Regions from separate parts of the Microbispora sp. H10830 genome, predicted to be linked through region 1. Evidence: predicted binding sites of a transcription regulator. Region 1 holds the regulator's gene; the other holds the start of a gene.
The links. Region 1 encodes LexA, which represses DNA repair genes until DNA is damaged. Its sites were predicted from a motif close to TCGAACANNTGTTCGA; they were not measured.

Region 1 (6,926 bases):
GGGTCGCGCCGCCCGACTTGATGGTGCCGGCGGAGGCGTCGGCGCCGCGCATGAAGGAGACCGGGCCGCTGGCCGTGCCACCGCTGGACAGCAGCTCCTTGGACGAGCGGATGCGGGAGAGGTTGACCCCGGAGCCGGAGCCGCCCTTGAAGATCACACCTTCTTCCTTGTACCAGTCGAGGATCGACTCCATCGTGTCGTCCACGGCCAGGATGAAGCAGGCGCTCACCTGCTGGGGGGAGCGGGTGCCGACGTTGAACCACACCGGGGAGTTGAAGCTGAAGGTCTGGTGGATCAGCGCGTGCTTGAGCTCGTGGTCGAAGATCTCCGCGTCCTCCTCGGAGGCGAAGTAGCCGTTCTCGACGCCGGTCCTGGTGTAGACGCCCACGACCCGGTCGACGAGTTGCTTGAGGCTCGACTCGCGCTGCGGGGTGCCCACCGCCCCGCGGAAGTACTTGGTGGTGACGATGTTGGCCGCGTTGACCGACCAGAAGTCGGGGAACTCCACGCCGTGCTGCTCGAAGTTGACCGAGCCGTCCCGCCAGTTCGTCATCACGACGTCGCGCCGCTCCCAGCGGACCTCGTCGTACGGGTGGACACCCGGGGTGGTGAAGATGCGCTTCATCTTCAGGCCCTTGCGCGGGCGCTTGCCCGGCCGGCCCCCCACACCCGACACGGTGCCGCTCACGGTCTCCGTCATGACTTCCCCCTCCCAGGGCCCGATGGAGCCCCTTCTCCGACCACGCTCGTTATAACCACATCGTCGCGCCGCGCCGTCGCGCGCCGCCGCCCGCCTCGTCCCGGCCCCCCGGAAGGCGCCTACTCCTCGCCCACCGTGCTGTGGGCCGCGCGGAGCCGCTCGATCTCCGCCTCGAAGTCCGCCAGCGTCTCGAAGCTGCGGTAGACCGACGCGAAGCGCAGGTAGGCCACCTCGTCGAGGTCGCGGAGCGGGCCCAGGATGGCCAGGCCCACCTCGTGGGAGGCGATCTCGGCCGCGCCGGTGCCCCGGATGCTCTCCTCGACGCGCTGCCCGAGCTGGGCGAGGGAGTCCTCGCTGACCGGGCGTCCCTGGCAGGCCCGCCGCACGCCGGCGATGACCTTCTCCCGGGAGAACGGCTCGGTGACCCCGCTGCGCTTGCTCACCATCAGCAGTACGGTCTCCTGCGTGGTGAACCTGCGCCCGCACTCGGGGCAGGTGCGCCGACGGCGGATCGCCGCCCCGTCCTCGGCCGCACGGCTGTCCACGACCCGGGTGTCCGGGTGGCGACAGAACGGACAGTGCACTTCATCGCCTCCCTGAACGCACATCCGGAACACAAGGTGTGGTGAACTTACACAGCTGTGACTACTAGATGTTGTGGTCCAACCGTAGGAGCGCCCGACCTTGAACGCAAGTCGAACCGGCCCTGGGTGAGGAAGTGCCTGCTCGGCGCGCGTGTCGCACCTCCAGTCACGGCCGCGTCAACTGCCCCGCCCGTCGTGGAATACGCCCTTTACGCGCCTTTCCCTGCCGATTTCCGTACGGCTTCTGACCTGGGCGTACTACGACCAGAGAAGATCGGGTAAATCGAACACGGGATCGATCGAACTCCCGTACGATGAGACGGACGGCGAGATCGGCGATTTCGCTGGATATCGAACAATTGTTTGACGGTGATCTTGAATCGCGGTACGGTCGCTCTGTGCGACATGAGGAACACGGATTGAGAGGTGGCATCGTGAGTGACCGAAGTGAGCAAGCGGATGGCGTCAGCGACCTCGCGGTTCGCAGGCGCGACTCGCTTGGCCTCACCCCGAGGCAGCGGAAGATCCTCGAGGTGATCCGCGACTCGGTCCAGCAGCGCGGCTATCCGCCCTCCATGCGGGAGATCGGGGAAGCGGTCCAGCTGACCAGCACCTCCAGCGTGTCGCACCAGCTCACGGCGCTCCAGCGTAAGGGCTACCTCCGGCGTGATCCGCATCGGCCCCGGGCCCTGGAGGTCCGGCTGCCGGGCGAGCCGGTGCTGTGGGTGGACCCGGACGCCACCTCCGAGGAGGAGGCCGGATTCAACCGGCCCACCGCGGCCTACGTGCCGCTGGTCGGCCGCATCGCGGCCGGTGGTCCCATCCTCGCCGAGCAGAGCATCGAGGACGTGTTCGCGCTGCCCAAGCAGCTCGTGGGCGAGGGCACGCTGTTCCTGCTCCAGGTCTCCGGCGACTCGATGATCGAGGCCGCCATCGCCGACGGCGACTGGGTCGTGGTGCGGCAGCAGCCGGTCGCCGACAACGGCGACATCGTGGCCGCCATGATCGACGGCGAGGCCACCGTGAAGACGTTCAAGCGCAAGGACGGGCACGTGTGGCTGGTGCCGCACAACCCCAACTACGAGCCGATCCCCGGTGACGAGGCCACCGTGCTCGGCAAGGTCACGGCCGTCCTGCGCAAGCTGTAGCAGCAGCGGCTCGCCGGTTCCGGACGCCGCACAGGGACAAGCCCGGCGCTCACGAGAGCGCCGGGCTTGTGCTGTGCCGTGTTCGGTCCGCCGTCAGGAGGCGGTGCAGCTCACCGGCGAAGGAACGCCGTTGGTGCCCGACCAGCTGCCGTTGAAGCCGAAGGTGGACGAGGCCCCGGCGCCCAGCGCGCCGTTGTAGGACAGGTTCGTCACCGTGACGTTCGACCCGCTCGCGCTGAGCGTGCCGTTCCAGAGCTGGCTGATGCTCTGGCCGTTCGGGAAGGCCCACTTCACGGTCCAGGCCGAGATGGCCGAGGAACCCGCCTTCACCGTGACCTCACCCTGGAAGCCGCCGGAGTACTGGTTGACGACCTTGTACGTGGCCGTGCAGGTCTTCCCGCCCGGCGACGAGGGAGACGCGGACGGAGACGCCGACGGGGAAGCCGACGGGGAAGCCGACGGAGACGCCGACGGCGACACGCTCGGCGAGGCCGAGGGCGACACCGGCGGCGTCGGGTTACCGCCACCGGTCGGCGGGATCAGGTAGGGCGAGATGATGCTCTGCTTGGCCTGGTCGACCGTCGCCCAGTCGTCCTTCAGGATGCCGCCCGTGTCACCCGAGTTGGGGTTCCACGACCAGTAGGTGAACGACATGCCGTTCACCCCGCTGCCCATGTACTTCATGAGCTCCTGGAGCCAGATCTTGTCGGTGTTGCTGGCGAGCGTGGTGCCGAACTCACCCACCATGATCGGCGCGATGTTCTGCTTGTACAGGTAGCCGAAGTACTTGTCCCAGATGGCCGGCATGTTCGCCGGGTACGACGGGTCGTCGAACCACGCCTGGTGGTAGACCGACGTGGCGTACTCGTGGGGCGAGTAGACGAGCCGGTTGGCCACGTTCAGCCGCACCGGGTACTGGCCCGCCTTGGTGAGGTTGCCGCCCCACCAGCCGCAGTCCTCGTCGTTGCTGGTGTCGTTGTCCCAGACGTTGGACAGGCCGCCGCTCGGGCAGCTCACGCCCTCCACGAAGATCAGCCAGTTGGGCTGCACGGACAGGATGGCGTTGCCCGCACGCTCGGCCGCCAGGCGCCAGTCGCGCGACTCGTCGCCGCAGCCCCAGCAGGAGCCGGTCGCGTTCGGGTTGGTGCCGTCGGCGTGCGGCTCGTTGTGCAGGTCGGCCCCGATGACGGTGGTGTTGCCGGCGTAGTGCTGGGCCAGCGACTTCCAGTCGCTGATCCAGGTGGACTCGGGGACGCCCGAGGTGTACCACAGCGCCGTCTGGCCCGCGCTGGTCGGCCGGTGCCGGTCGAGGATGATCCGCATGCCCTTCTGGCCCGCGTAGTCCACGACCTTGTCGAGGATCTGCAGCGGGGACAGGCCGATCAGGTCGGGGTTGGAGTAGGTGTTGACGCTCGTCGCCTGCGCGCCCGGCTTCAGGGCGTCGTCCGAGAACGGCACCCGGATGGTGTTGTAGCCCAGGCTCGCCATGAGGTCGAGCTGGCTCTTCCACGGGTTGTTCGCCCACAACCCGTGGAAGGTCTTGTTGTCGGTCTCCATGCCGAACCAGTTGATGCCGGTCAGCCGGACCGTGGCGCCGGTGCTGTCGACGATCTTGTTCCCGCTGGTGTGCAGGTAGCCGGTGCCCGTGCCGGCGGCGTTCGCCGGCGACCCGGTGACGACGAGAACGGTCGCCGCCATCGCGGCGGCCGTCGCCAGCCCGCCGAGAATTCGTCTGTACAAGACGTGCCTCCCACGCGGGGCGCACGCCGACGCCGAGCCATACGGTCAGGCGCGCACCCCAGACCACCGCCGGAGCGGTGGTGGTCGCGGCATGCCCTGACCGCACGCCTACATCGATATGACTAGTTTGTGGCTCGGGCGTAATTTTGTCCGGAAGGCCAGCCGATCGTCAACGTCCCGTCACGGCACGATGCCGACGAGCTTCGGCGCCAGGATCACCGCAGCGGCGGCAACTCCGGCGGGGTGGCCGGATGCCTCTCCTGCAGCGCCGCCAGGGCCAGCTCCACCGCCCGTGCCAGCTGCGGATCCCGCCCGGCGACCAGGTCCTGCGGCGTCACGACGACCTCGACGTCCGGGTCGACGCCGTGGTTCTCGACGCCCCACCCCTCGCCTTCGAGCCAGAACGAGTACCGCGGCTGCGTGACGACGGTCCCGTCCACGAGCGAGTAGCGCGAGTCGATGCCGATCACGCCACCCCAGGTCCTCGTGCCCACGAGCGGTCCGATGCCACGGTTCTTGATCCCGGCACTGACGATGTCTCCGTCCGACCCGGCGAACTCGTCGGTGACCCCCACGATCGGCCCGCGAGGCGAGTCCTCCGGGTATCGCGCCGGCTCGTAGCCCCGGGCCAGCGACCACCCGGTCACCCGCCGCTGCAGTTTCTCCAGCACCAGCTCGGAGACATGCCCGCCGCCGTTGTCGCGGATGTCCACGATGAGCCCGTCGAAGCCCATCTCGACACGCAGATCCCGGTGGAACTGCGCCCACCCGGTGGACATCATGTCCGGCACGTGCAGGTAGCCGAGCCGCCCGCCCGACGCCTCCCGAACGAACGCCCGCCGTCCCACCACCCAGTCGTGGTACCGCAGCCGCGTCTCGTCCGCGACGGGCGTGACGACGACCCGGCGGGTCTCGCCGCCGGAACCGGGCTGGACGGTCAGCTCCACAGGCCGCCCCGCCGTACCGGACAGCAGTGCCAGCGGCCCGCGGACCGGATCGACCGGGCGCCCGCTCACGGCGACGATCGCATCGCCCTCCCGGACGGCGACGCCGGGCGCGAGCAGCGGCGAGCGGGCCTCGTGGTCGGAGGACTCCCCGGGCAGGATGCGGCTGATCCGCCACACCCCGTTCCCGTCCCGGGCGAGGTCGGCGCCGAGCAGGCCCTGGCGGCGCCGGGGATCGCGGCCGGCACCGCTCGGCCGCGCGTACGCGTGGGAGGTGGCCAGCTCGCCCTGGACCTCCCAGAGCAGGTCGATCAGCTCGGAGTAGGCGCCGATCCGCTCCACGAGGAGTGCGTAGCGGTCGAGCGTGGCCGGCCAGTCCACGCCGTTCATGTCCGCCCGCCAGAAGTGGTCGCGCATGAGCCGCCCGGCCTCGTTGTAGGCCTGCCGCCACTCGGCGACCGGGTCGACGGTCACGGCCACGCGGTCCAGGTCGATGGTGACGACCTCGTCGTCCTCCCCGGTCGCGCGGGTCTGCAGGCCGTTGCCGCCGCTGGTCACCAGGCGCGTGCCGTCGCCGCTGACCTCGAAGGCCGCGAACTCCCTGCCCAGCTCGCTGACCTTGCGCTTGACCAGGTCATAGCGTTCAAGGACCGGCTCGCCGGACTCGGTGCCGTCGCCGATCTCACCGGTGAGCGGATGGCGCAGCCACAGCAGGCCGCCCTTGGCGGCACGCAGGTTGGAGTAGGTGCCCGCGGGCACCGGCACGGGCACGATCCGCGCCGCCAGCCCGTCGGCGTCCACCTCGGTCGCACGCGGAGGGTCGGGCTTGCCGTCGTCCGTGGCAGCCTCACCGGTGTCGTCCTCCCCGCCGAAGCCGCGGCCCGCCAGTGAGGGATCGAACGGCGAGGGCGTCGTGGCCTTGAGCGGCACCAGGTAGGGCCGGCAACTGGTCGGGAAGGACAGGTCGAAGACGTGACTGTCGTAGACCGGGTTGAACGTGCGGTCCGACAGGAAGGCCAGGTACTTGCCGTCCATCGTGAAGGACGGGCTGTAGTCGTTGAAGCGTGGCGGGGTGACCTCGATCGCGGTGCTGCCGTCCACGCGGGCCAGCTTGAGGTGGCAGCGCCAGGGCTGATAGGCATGCGCCCACGCGAGCCAGGCCGAGTCCGGCGAGAACGTCAGGTGCTGCACGTCGCCGTGGGTGGTGCGGTCCACCTCGCGGATGTTCCCGGAGTCGAGATCGACCACCAGCAACCGTCCGTCGTGGGTGGCGACCGCGGCGTGTTTGCCGTCCGGCGCGGCGGCCAGGTCGAGCACCCGGCCGAGCCGACCGGCGGCCAGCATGCTGATCTCACCGCCAGGCGTGCCGATCTCCAACCCGTCCTCGCCGGAGGCGTCCGACACCCAGACGGCCCGGCCGGCGTCGTCAAGAGGCCGCGGCAGCCGTACCCGGACGCCGGGCTCGGCGCGCAGCGCGCCGGCGGGGCCGTCGCGGTGGGGCAGCCAGTGGGCGGTGCCGCGGATCTCGACCACACTGGCTCGCCCGATGCGGTCCGGCGCGAAGCCGCCGACGTCGTTCGGCGCCGGGTGCCTGGCCCTGGCCGGGCGCGGCCCGCTCAGGGTGATGTCCAGCTTGTACGGCTCGGCGTCCAGGCTCTCCAGCAGCCACAGGTCGCCGCCGAGACTGTAGACGACCCGGGAGCCGTCCGATGCGGCATGCCGCACGTAGAAGCCGCGGTGCGTGGTGTGCTGCCGCAGGTCCGAGCCGTCGGGCAGGCAGGAGTAGAGGTTGCCGTCGCCGTCGGTGTCG
Region 2 (6,926 bases), on a different contig from region 1:
CAGGAAGGGCTCGGCCACGACCTCGACGGTCTCCGGCTCCTCCCCCACGGCCACCGCGAGCGTCGACAGGCCCACCGGGCCGCCGCCGAACTTGCGCAGCAGCGCGTCGAGCACGGCCCGGTCGAGCCGGTCCAGTCCCTCGGCGTCCACCTCGTAGAGGTTGAGCGCCGCCGCCGCGACCTCCCGGGTGATCACGCCCTCCGCGCGGACCTCGGCGAAGTCGCGCACCCGCCGGAGCAGGCGGTTGGCGATGCGGGGCGTGCCGCGCGAGCGGCGGGCGATCTCGTGGGCGCCCTCGTCCGGCAGCTCCACCGACAGCAGCCGCGCGGAGCGCCGCAGCACCTGCTCCAGCTCGGCCACCTCGTAGAAGTCCATGTGGGCGGTGAAGCCGAACCTGTCACGCAGCGGCGCGGGCAGCAGCCCCGCCCGGGTGGTGGCCCCGACCAGCGTGAACGGGGCGATGTCGAGGGGGATCGAGGTGGCGCCGGGGCCCTTGCCGACGACGATGTCCACCCGGAAGTCCTCCATCGCGAGGTAGAGCATCTCCTCCGCCGGGCGGGCCATGCGGTGGATCTCGTCGATGAACAGGACCTCGCCCTCGGTCAGCGTGGACAGGATCGCGGCGAGGTCGCCCGCGCGCTCCAGCGCCGGGCCTGAGGTCATCCGCAGCGGCGCGCCGAGCTCGGAGGCGATGATCATGGCGAGCGTCGTCTTGCCGAGCCCGGGGCCGCCGCTCATCAGGACGTGGTCGGGCGGGCGGTTGCGGCGCAGGGCGCTCTCCAGCACCAGCGACAGCTGCTCGCGCACCCGGCCCTGTCCGATGAACTCGTCCAGGCGCCGGGGGCGCAGCGCGGCCTCGATCGCCTGCTCGTCGCCCTCCGGTTCCGGCGACACGAGATCCCGCTCGAAGCTCACTCGACACCATCCGCTCGACCTGCCGGGATCCGTCCGCTTCCCGGTGAAACTTTCATCGAACCATCAGCCCGCCACGCGCCCCGCACGGCGGGCGAGGCGCGGCCCTTCACGAGGTCACCGCACGCTCAGCGCGCGCAGGGCGGACTTGAGCAGCGCGGCCACCCGCGGGGTGCGACCGGCGGCGACCTCCGCCTCGGCCTCCGCGGTGACCGCAGCGACCGCCTCGTCGGCGTCCCTGGACGAGTAGCCGAGCCCGACCAGTCCCGCATGGACCTGGTCGCGCCAGACGGGCGCCGCCGCCGCGCCGTTGATCGCGGCGTCGACGGCCGCCGCCGGGGTGCCGAGCTTGTCCTTGAGTTCGAGCACGATGCGCTGCGCGCCCTTCTGGCCGATGCCGGGCACCATCGTCAGGGCCTTGATGTCGGCGCTCGCCACCGCGACCCGCAGCGCGTTGGGCGCGTGGACCGCGAGCATGGCCAGGGCCAGGCGCGGCCCGACCCCACTGGCCGTCTGGAGCAGTTCGAAGACCGTGCGCTCGTCGTCGGAGGCGAAGCCGTACAACGTGAGCGATTCCTCGCGGACAACAAGCGAGGTCGACAGCCGGGCGGGTTCGCCGACGCGCAGTCCGGCCAGGGTGCCCGGGGTGCAGTGGACGAGCATCCCGACGCCGCCCACCTCGACCACGGCGCTGTCGGCTCCGATCGCCGCCACCTGCCCCGCAACGGATGCGATCACCGCGTGCTCCCTCCCCGGTCCGGACGCCCGGCCGCGACCTCGCCGGGCCTCCCAGTCCTACCAGAGCCCGCGGGCCCCGCACCCCCGGAACGGGCCCGGGCCAGGGCGTCGGCCAGGCGGTGCTGCACGCCGCCGCGCCAGACGTGGCAGATGGCCAGGGCGAGCGCGTCGGCCGCGTCCGCGGGCTTGGGCATGGCGTCGAGCCGCAGCAGCCGGGTGACCATCGTGCCGACCTGCTTCTTGTCGGCGTTGCCGTTGCCCGTGATGGCGGCCTTGACCTCGCTGGGCGTGTGCAGCGCGACCGGCAGCCCCCGCCGGGCCGCGCAGACGATCGCGACGGCCGACGCCTGGGCCGTCCCCATGACCGTACGGACGTTGTGCTGGGCGAAGACCCGCTCGACGGCGACCGCGTCGGGCCTGATCTCGTCGAGCCAGCGCTCGATCTCCGCCTCGATGACGACCAGCCGGGACCCGATGTCGTCGTCGGCCGGGGTGCGGACCACCCCGACCGACAGCAGGCTCAGCGGCGCGCCGGGACGGCCCTCCACGGCGCCGAGACCGCATCGCGTCAGCCCCGGGTCCACGCCCATCACCCGCAGTTGGGGCAACCGCACCGGCACGCCTCCCTGATCCCGGCGGCGCGGCCGCCGCTGCGCCGAACATCTGTTCGGTCGGTCACTCTATCGCGATCAGCGGCCGCGCGGGCGCGTCAGAAGTAGTCGATCATGTACGCGGCGCAGCCGAACGCGGCGTCCAGTGCGTCGTCGGCGTCGGGAGAGCCGCCGCTCAGCAGGCCGGCGCGGCGGAGCGTGGCCGTGGGCACGCCGGCGAACAGCGCGGACATCCCGCCGATCGTGAGCCGCGTCGCGTCCTCGTGTGCCCCCTCACCACGCGCCGCGTCGCGCCGCGTCACGGAGCCGGCGCCGCCGTCCACCCGCAGCACCCACGTGCCCGCGTTGCCCGGGCGCCGGGAGTCGGTCACCTCGACGGGGGTCTCGACGCGGACCCCCGCGGGGAAGCCGCGCCCCTCGACCGCGGCGGGCAGGTCGATCAGCCGGAACATCCACCGGGTCTGGGTGACCTCGTCCTTCGACCGCTCCCGCAGCATCCAGAGCACCGGGTCGGCGGGGTCGACGCAGGCGGTCACCGACTTCGCGACGGTCGAGGCGCTGCCGACCATCGACCACAGGGCCCTGGCCGTCGCCTCCGACCCCGCCAGCAGGTTGTCGACCTCGATGTCCCCGTCGCTCCACCGGTAGACGACGAACCCGTCCTCGGCCAGGTAACAGAAGTCGTCGTCGTCCTCCAGCCACAGCCGCCAGGTCCGCTCGTCGAAGCACAGCGGCCCGCTCGCGCGGGTGGCGGCGTGCACCCTGCCGATCAGGGCCACGAGCTCGGCCGCGTCGGCGGGGCCCATGCGGCGCAGCTTGACCGCGCCGGCCGCGCCGCCGGGGCCGCCCAGCGTACGCAGCGCCTCGGCGGGCACGGTGATCCGCTGGAGCACGCCGGCGTGCTCGTAGCCCGCGCTCCGGTACACCGGCGTGGTGGCCGGGTAGAGCGCGGAGACCGCGTGGCCGAGCTCCGCGCAGCGCTCGATGGCCGCGTGCGTGAGCGCCCGGCCCACACCCCTGCCGCGGTCCTCCGGCGACACCGTCACGCCCGCCACGCCGCCCATGGACAGCGGGCGGCCGTGCCACCACTGGACGTACGGGTTGATCCTGGCCGTGCCGACGAGACGGGGGCCGTCGAAGGCGCCCAGGTAACGGCCCTCGGGCAGCATCGGGGAGACGAGCTTGCGCCAGGTCTCGGCGCCGCCGCCGGACAGCGGGCCGAAGGCGCGCCTGCGGTTGTCGAGGACGGCGTCCAGGTCGTCGCTCGTGAGATGACGGATTTCCACAACCGGCCAAGCTATGCGGGCCCCGGCGGCCTCTGCCACCGGTTTTCCGCCCCCTCGCCGAGCTGGGGCCCGAAGCTCTCCGCCGATCCGGGGCCCGTGCCCGCCTCCGGCGTCAGGCCTCGACCTTCTCCATGACCTCGTCGCTCACGTCGAAGTTCGCCCAGACGTTCTGGACGTCGTCGCTGTCCTCGAGCGCGTCGATGAGCTTGAAGATCTTGCGTGCGCCGTCCTCGTCCAGCGGGACGTTGAGCGTCGGGACGAAGCTCATCTCGGCCGACTCGTAGTCGATGCCCGCGTCCTGCAGCGCCTTGCGCACGGGGATGAGGTCGGAGGCCTCGGAGATCACCTCGAAGTTCTCGCCGAGGTCGTTGACCTCCTCGGCCCCCGCGTCGAGCACGGCCATGAGCACGTCGTCCTCGGTCAGCGACCCCTTGGGGACGATCACGACGCCCTTGCGGTTGAACATGTACGACACCGAGCCGGGGTCGGCGAGCGAGCCGCCGTTGCGGGTCAGCGCCACGCGCACCTCGGACGCCGCGCGGTTGCGGTTGTCGGTGAGACATTCGATGAGGACCGCGACGCCGCCGGGGGCGTAGCCCTCGTACATGATCGTCTGCCAGTCGGCGCCGCCGGCCTCGAGGCCGCCGCCGCGCTTGCGGGCCCGCTCGATGTTGTCGATCGGGACCGAGTTCTTCCTGGCCTTGGTGATGGCGTCGAACAGCGTGGGGTTGCCGTCCGGGTCGGGCCCGCCGGTCCTGGCCGCGACCTCGATGTTCTTGATGAGCTTGGCGAAAAGCTTGCCGCGCTTGGAGTCCAGCGCCGCCTTCTTGTGCTTCGTCGTCGCCCATTTGGAGTGGCCGGACATCGCCTAGAGCTCCCTCACCATTTCGACAAAATACGAGTGCACTCGCGCGTCGCCGGTCAGCTCCGGGTGGAAGGACGTCGCGAGCAACGGTCCCTGTCGGACCGCGACGATCCTATCCCCAGCTTCGGTGCGGCCCAGCACCTCCACGTCGGGCCCCACGGACTCGACCCAGGGCGCCCGGATGAAGACGGCCCTGATCGTCCCGCGCCCGGCGAAGTCGAGATCGGCCTCGAACGAGTCGACCTGGCGGCCGAAGGCGTTGCGCCGGACCACCATGTCGATGCCGCCGAGCGTCTCCTGGCCCTCGATGCCGCCCTCGATCCGGTCGGCCAGCATGATCATCCCGGCGCACGAGCCGTAGGCGGGCATGCCCTCCTTGATCCGCAGCCGCAGCGGTTCGAGCAGCTCGAAGATGGTGGCGAGCTTCCACATCGTGGTCGACTCCCCGCCCGGGACGACCAGCGCGTCCACCGCGGCGAGCTCCTCCTGCCTGCGCACCGGCGTGGCGGCCGCGCCCGACTCCTCCAGAGCGCGGATGTGCTCGCGCACGTCGCCCTGCAGGGCGAGCACGCCGATCTTGGGTGCGGACGTCACGGTTTCCCTTCCTGTGGTGACCCTGTTCAGGGTATGGCCACGGTCTTGCGCGCCCAAAACGATAAATCAGGAGCGGCCCAGCTTGGCCAGGGCGGGGAGGGCGCGGGCGATGGCCGTGCGCTCCTCGGGGGTCAGCGCGCCCAGCCGGCCGGACAGGTAGGCGATCCTGGCCTGCCGTACGGCCCGGAGGCGGTCGCGGCCCTCGCCCGTCAGTTCGACGGTGCGCACCCGCGCGTCGGAGGCGTCGGTGCCCCGCGCGACGAGACCGGCCTCCTCCAGGCGGTTGACCTGCACGCTCATCGTCGGCAGCTGCACGCCGTGCTCCTCGGCCAGGTCGGTCATCCGGCACGCGCCGTCCTCAAGGGAGCCGAGCACGGAGTACTGCTGGGCGGTGACCGGCTGCCCCGCCGTCGTACGGCGCAGCAGCATCACGATGTGGCGCAGCTCGCGAGACAGGTTCTCGGCGAGCCGTCCGGTGTCGTCGGTCGTCATAGCAGGTCACCATAACGGTGGCCGGCCCGGAGCAGACGAAGCGGGCGGCGCCCCCGGAAAGGGGACGCCGCCCGCTTGGCGCACCTGAGCGCGCCGTCAGGGGCGCTCGGTCTCCTGCCGCACGGTCTCCTCCACCATGTCCTCGGCCGTGATCTCCCGCCGCGCCGCGATCGAGGGGTCGAGCGGGCGCAGGTAGGTCTGCTGTACGCCGGGCACCCTGTCCTCGATCACGAACGTCGCCCTGGTACGCACCTCGGAACCGGGAGCCGAGACGACGGGCACCACTTTGAAGTCGGCGGTCAGCGCGTCCTTGTCGATCTTCGTCAGGACGTAGCCGCGCTGGTTGTTGTAGAACTTCAGGTGGGGGTTGATCTTCAGGAACGGGTGCGCCGCCGGGTCGGAGTCGGCCCCGTCGCCGGTGGTGCTGATGGAGGTCGTCACCAGCTCGGACCCGACCGTGGGACCGGTCGGGTCGTCGTAGTCCAGCTTCAGGTCGCTCGCCCAGTGCGCGTGCACGTCTCCCGTGAGCACGACCGGGTTGCGCACGCCTGCGTCGATCCAGCCCTGGGTGACACGCCGCCGCGACGCGACGTAGCCGTCCCAGGCGTCCTGGCTGGTGATCTTCGCCGGCCCGGCGTTGTTGTCGCGCTGGGCGAAGAAGACCTGCTGGCCGATGACGTCCCAGCGCGCCCGCGACCGGCGGAACCCGTCGAGCAGCCACACCTCCTGCTCGAAGCCCATGATCGAGCGGGCCGGGTCGACCGCCTCGGGGCAGTCCTTGTAGCCGTCGCCGCAGCCCTGGTCGTCGCGGAACTGCCGGGTGTCGAGCATGTGGAAGTTCGCCATCGCCCCCCACCTGACCCGCCGGTAGAGCTGCATGTCGACGCCGCGCGGCACCGAGGTGCGGCGCAGCGGCATGTTCTCGTAGTAGGCGCGGAAGGCGGCGGCCCGGCGTTCGAGGAAGGTGGGCTGCTCCTCCGGGTGCTCCGGCATCTCGTCGGCCCAGTTGTTGTCCACCTCGTGGTCGTCGAAGACGACCAGCCACGGCGCGCCGGCGTGCGCGGCCTGCAGGTCGGGGTCGGTCTTGTACTGCGCGTGCCGCTGGCGGTAGTTCGCCAGCGTCGTCGTCTCCGGCCCCTCGTGGTCGCGCACGTTGCCGCCGGCGGCGACGTAGGTGTTCTTGGTGTACTCGTACTGGTAGTCCCCCAGGTGGAGGACCAGGTCCGGGTGGTCCTCGGCCAGGCGGCGGTAGGACGTGAAGTAGCCGTGCTCGTACTGCGCGCAGGACACGAAGGCCATCGTCAGCGGGCCGCCGAACGACAGCGGGTGCGGCGCGGTCAGGGCCCTGCCGGCCGGTGAGACGTACGGCCCGACCCGGAAGCGGTACCAGTACTCCCTGCCGGGTTCCAGGTGGTCCACCTCGACGTG

Region 2: ruvC (crossover junction endodeoxyribonuclease RuvC) is a predicted target of LexA. The motif match lies at 2,306-2,321, and genes of this name have one in related genera.

What each region holds. Positions count from the first base shown of each region.
Region 1 is NZ_JABBWX010000016.1:65,342-72,267, forward strand. Features, by position in the region: gene HHX35_RS33160 (vitamin B12-dependent ribonucleotide reductase) at 1-700, opposite strand, end outside; gene nrdR (transcriptional regulator NrdR) at 820-1,284, opposite strand; gene lexA (transcriptional repressor LexA) at 1,716-2,432, shown strand; gene HHX35_RS44000 (cellulase family glycosylhydrolase) at 2,526-4,172, opposite strand; gene HHX35_RS33180 (S41 family peptidase) at 4,388-6,926, opposite strand, start outside.
Region 2 is NZ_JABBWX010000004.1:57,671-64,596, forward strand. Features, by position in the region: gene ruvB (Holliday junction branch migration DNA helicase RuvB) at 1-915, opposite strand, end outside; gene ruvA (Holliday junction branch migration protein RuvA) at 1,030-1,650, opposite strand; gene ruvC (crossover junction endodeoxyribonuclease RuvC) at 1,647-2,249, opposite strand; gene eis (enhanced intracellular survival protein Eis) at 2,360-3,547, opposite strand; gene HHX35_RS12620 (YebC/PmpR family DNA-binding transcriptional regulator) at 3,660-4,412, opposite strand; gene pdxT (pyridoxal 5'-phosphate synthase glutaminase subunit PdxT) at 4,416-5,006, opposite strand; gene HHX35_RS12630 (MarR family winged helix-turn-helix transcriptional regulator) at 5,073-5,498, opposite strand; gene HHX35_RS12635 (alkaline phosphatase) at 5,595-6,926, opposite strand, start outside.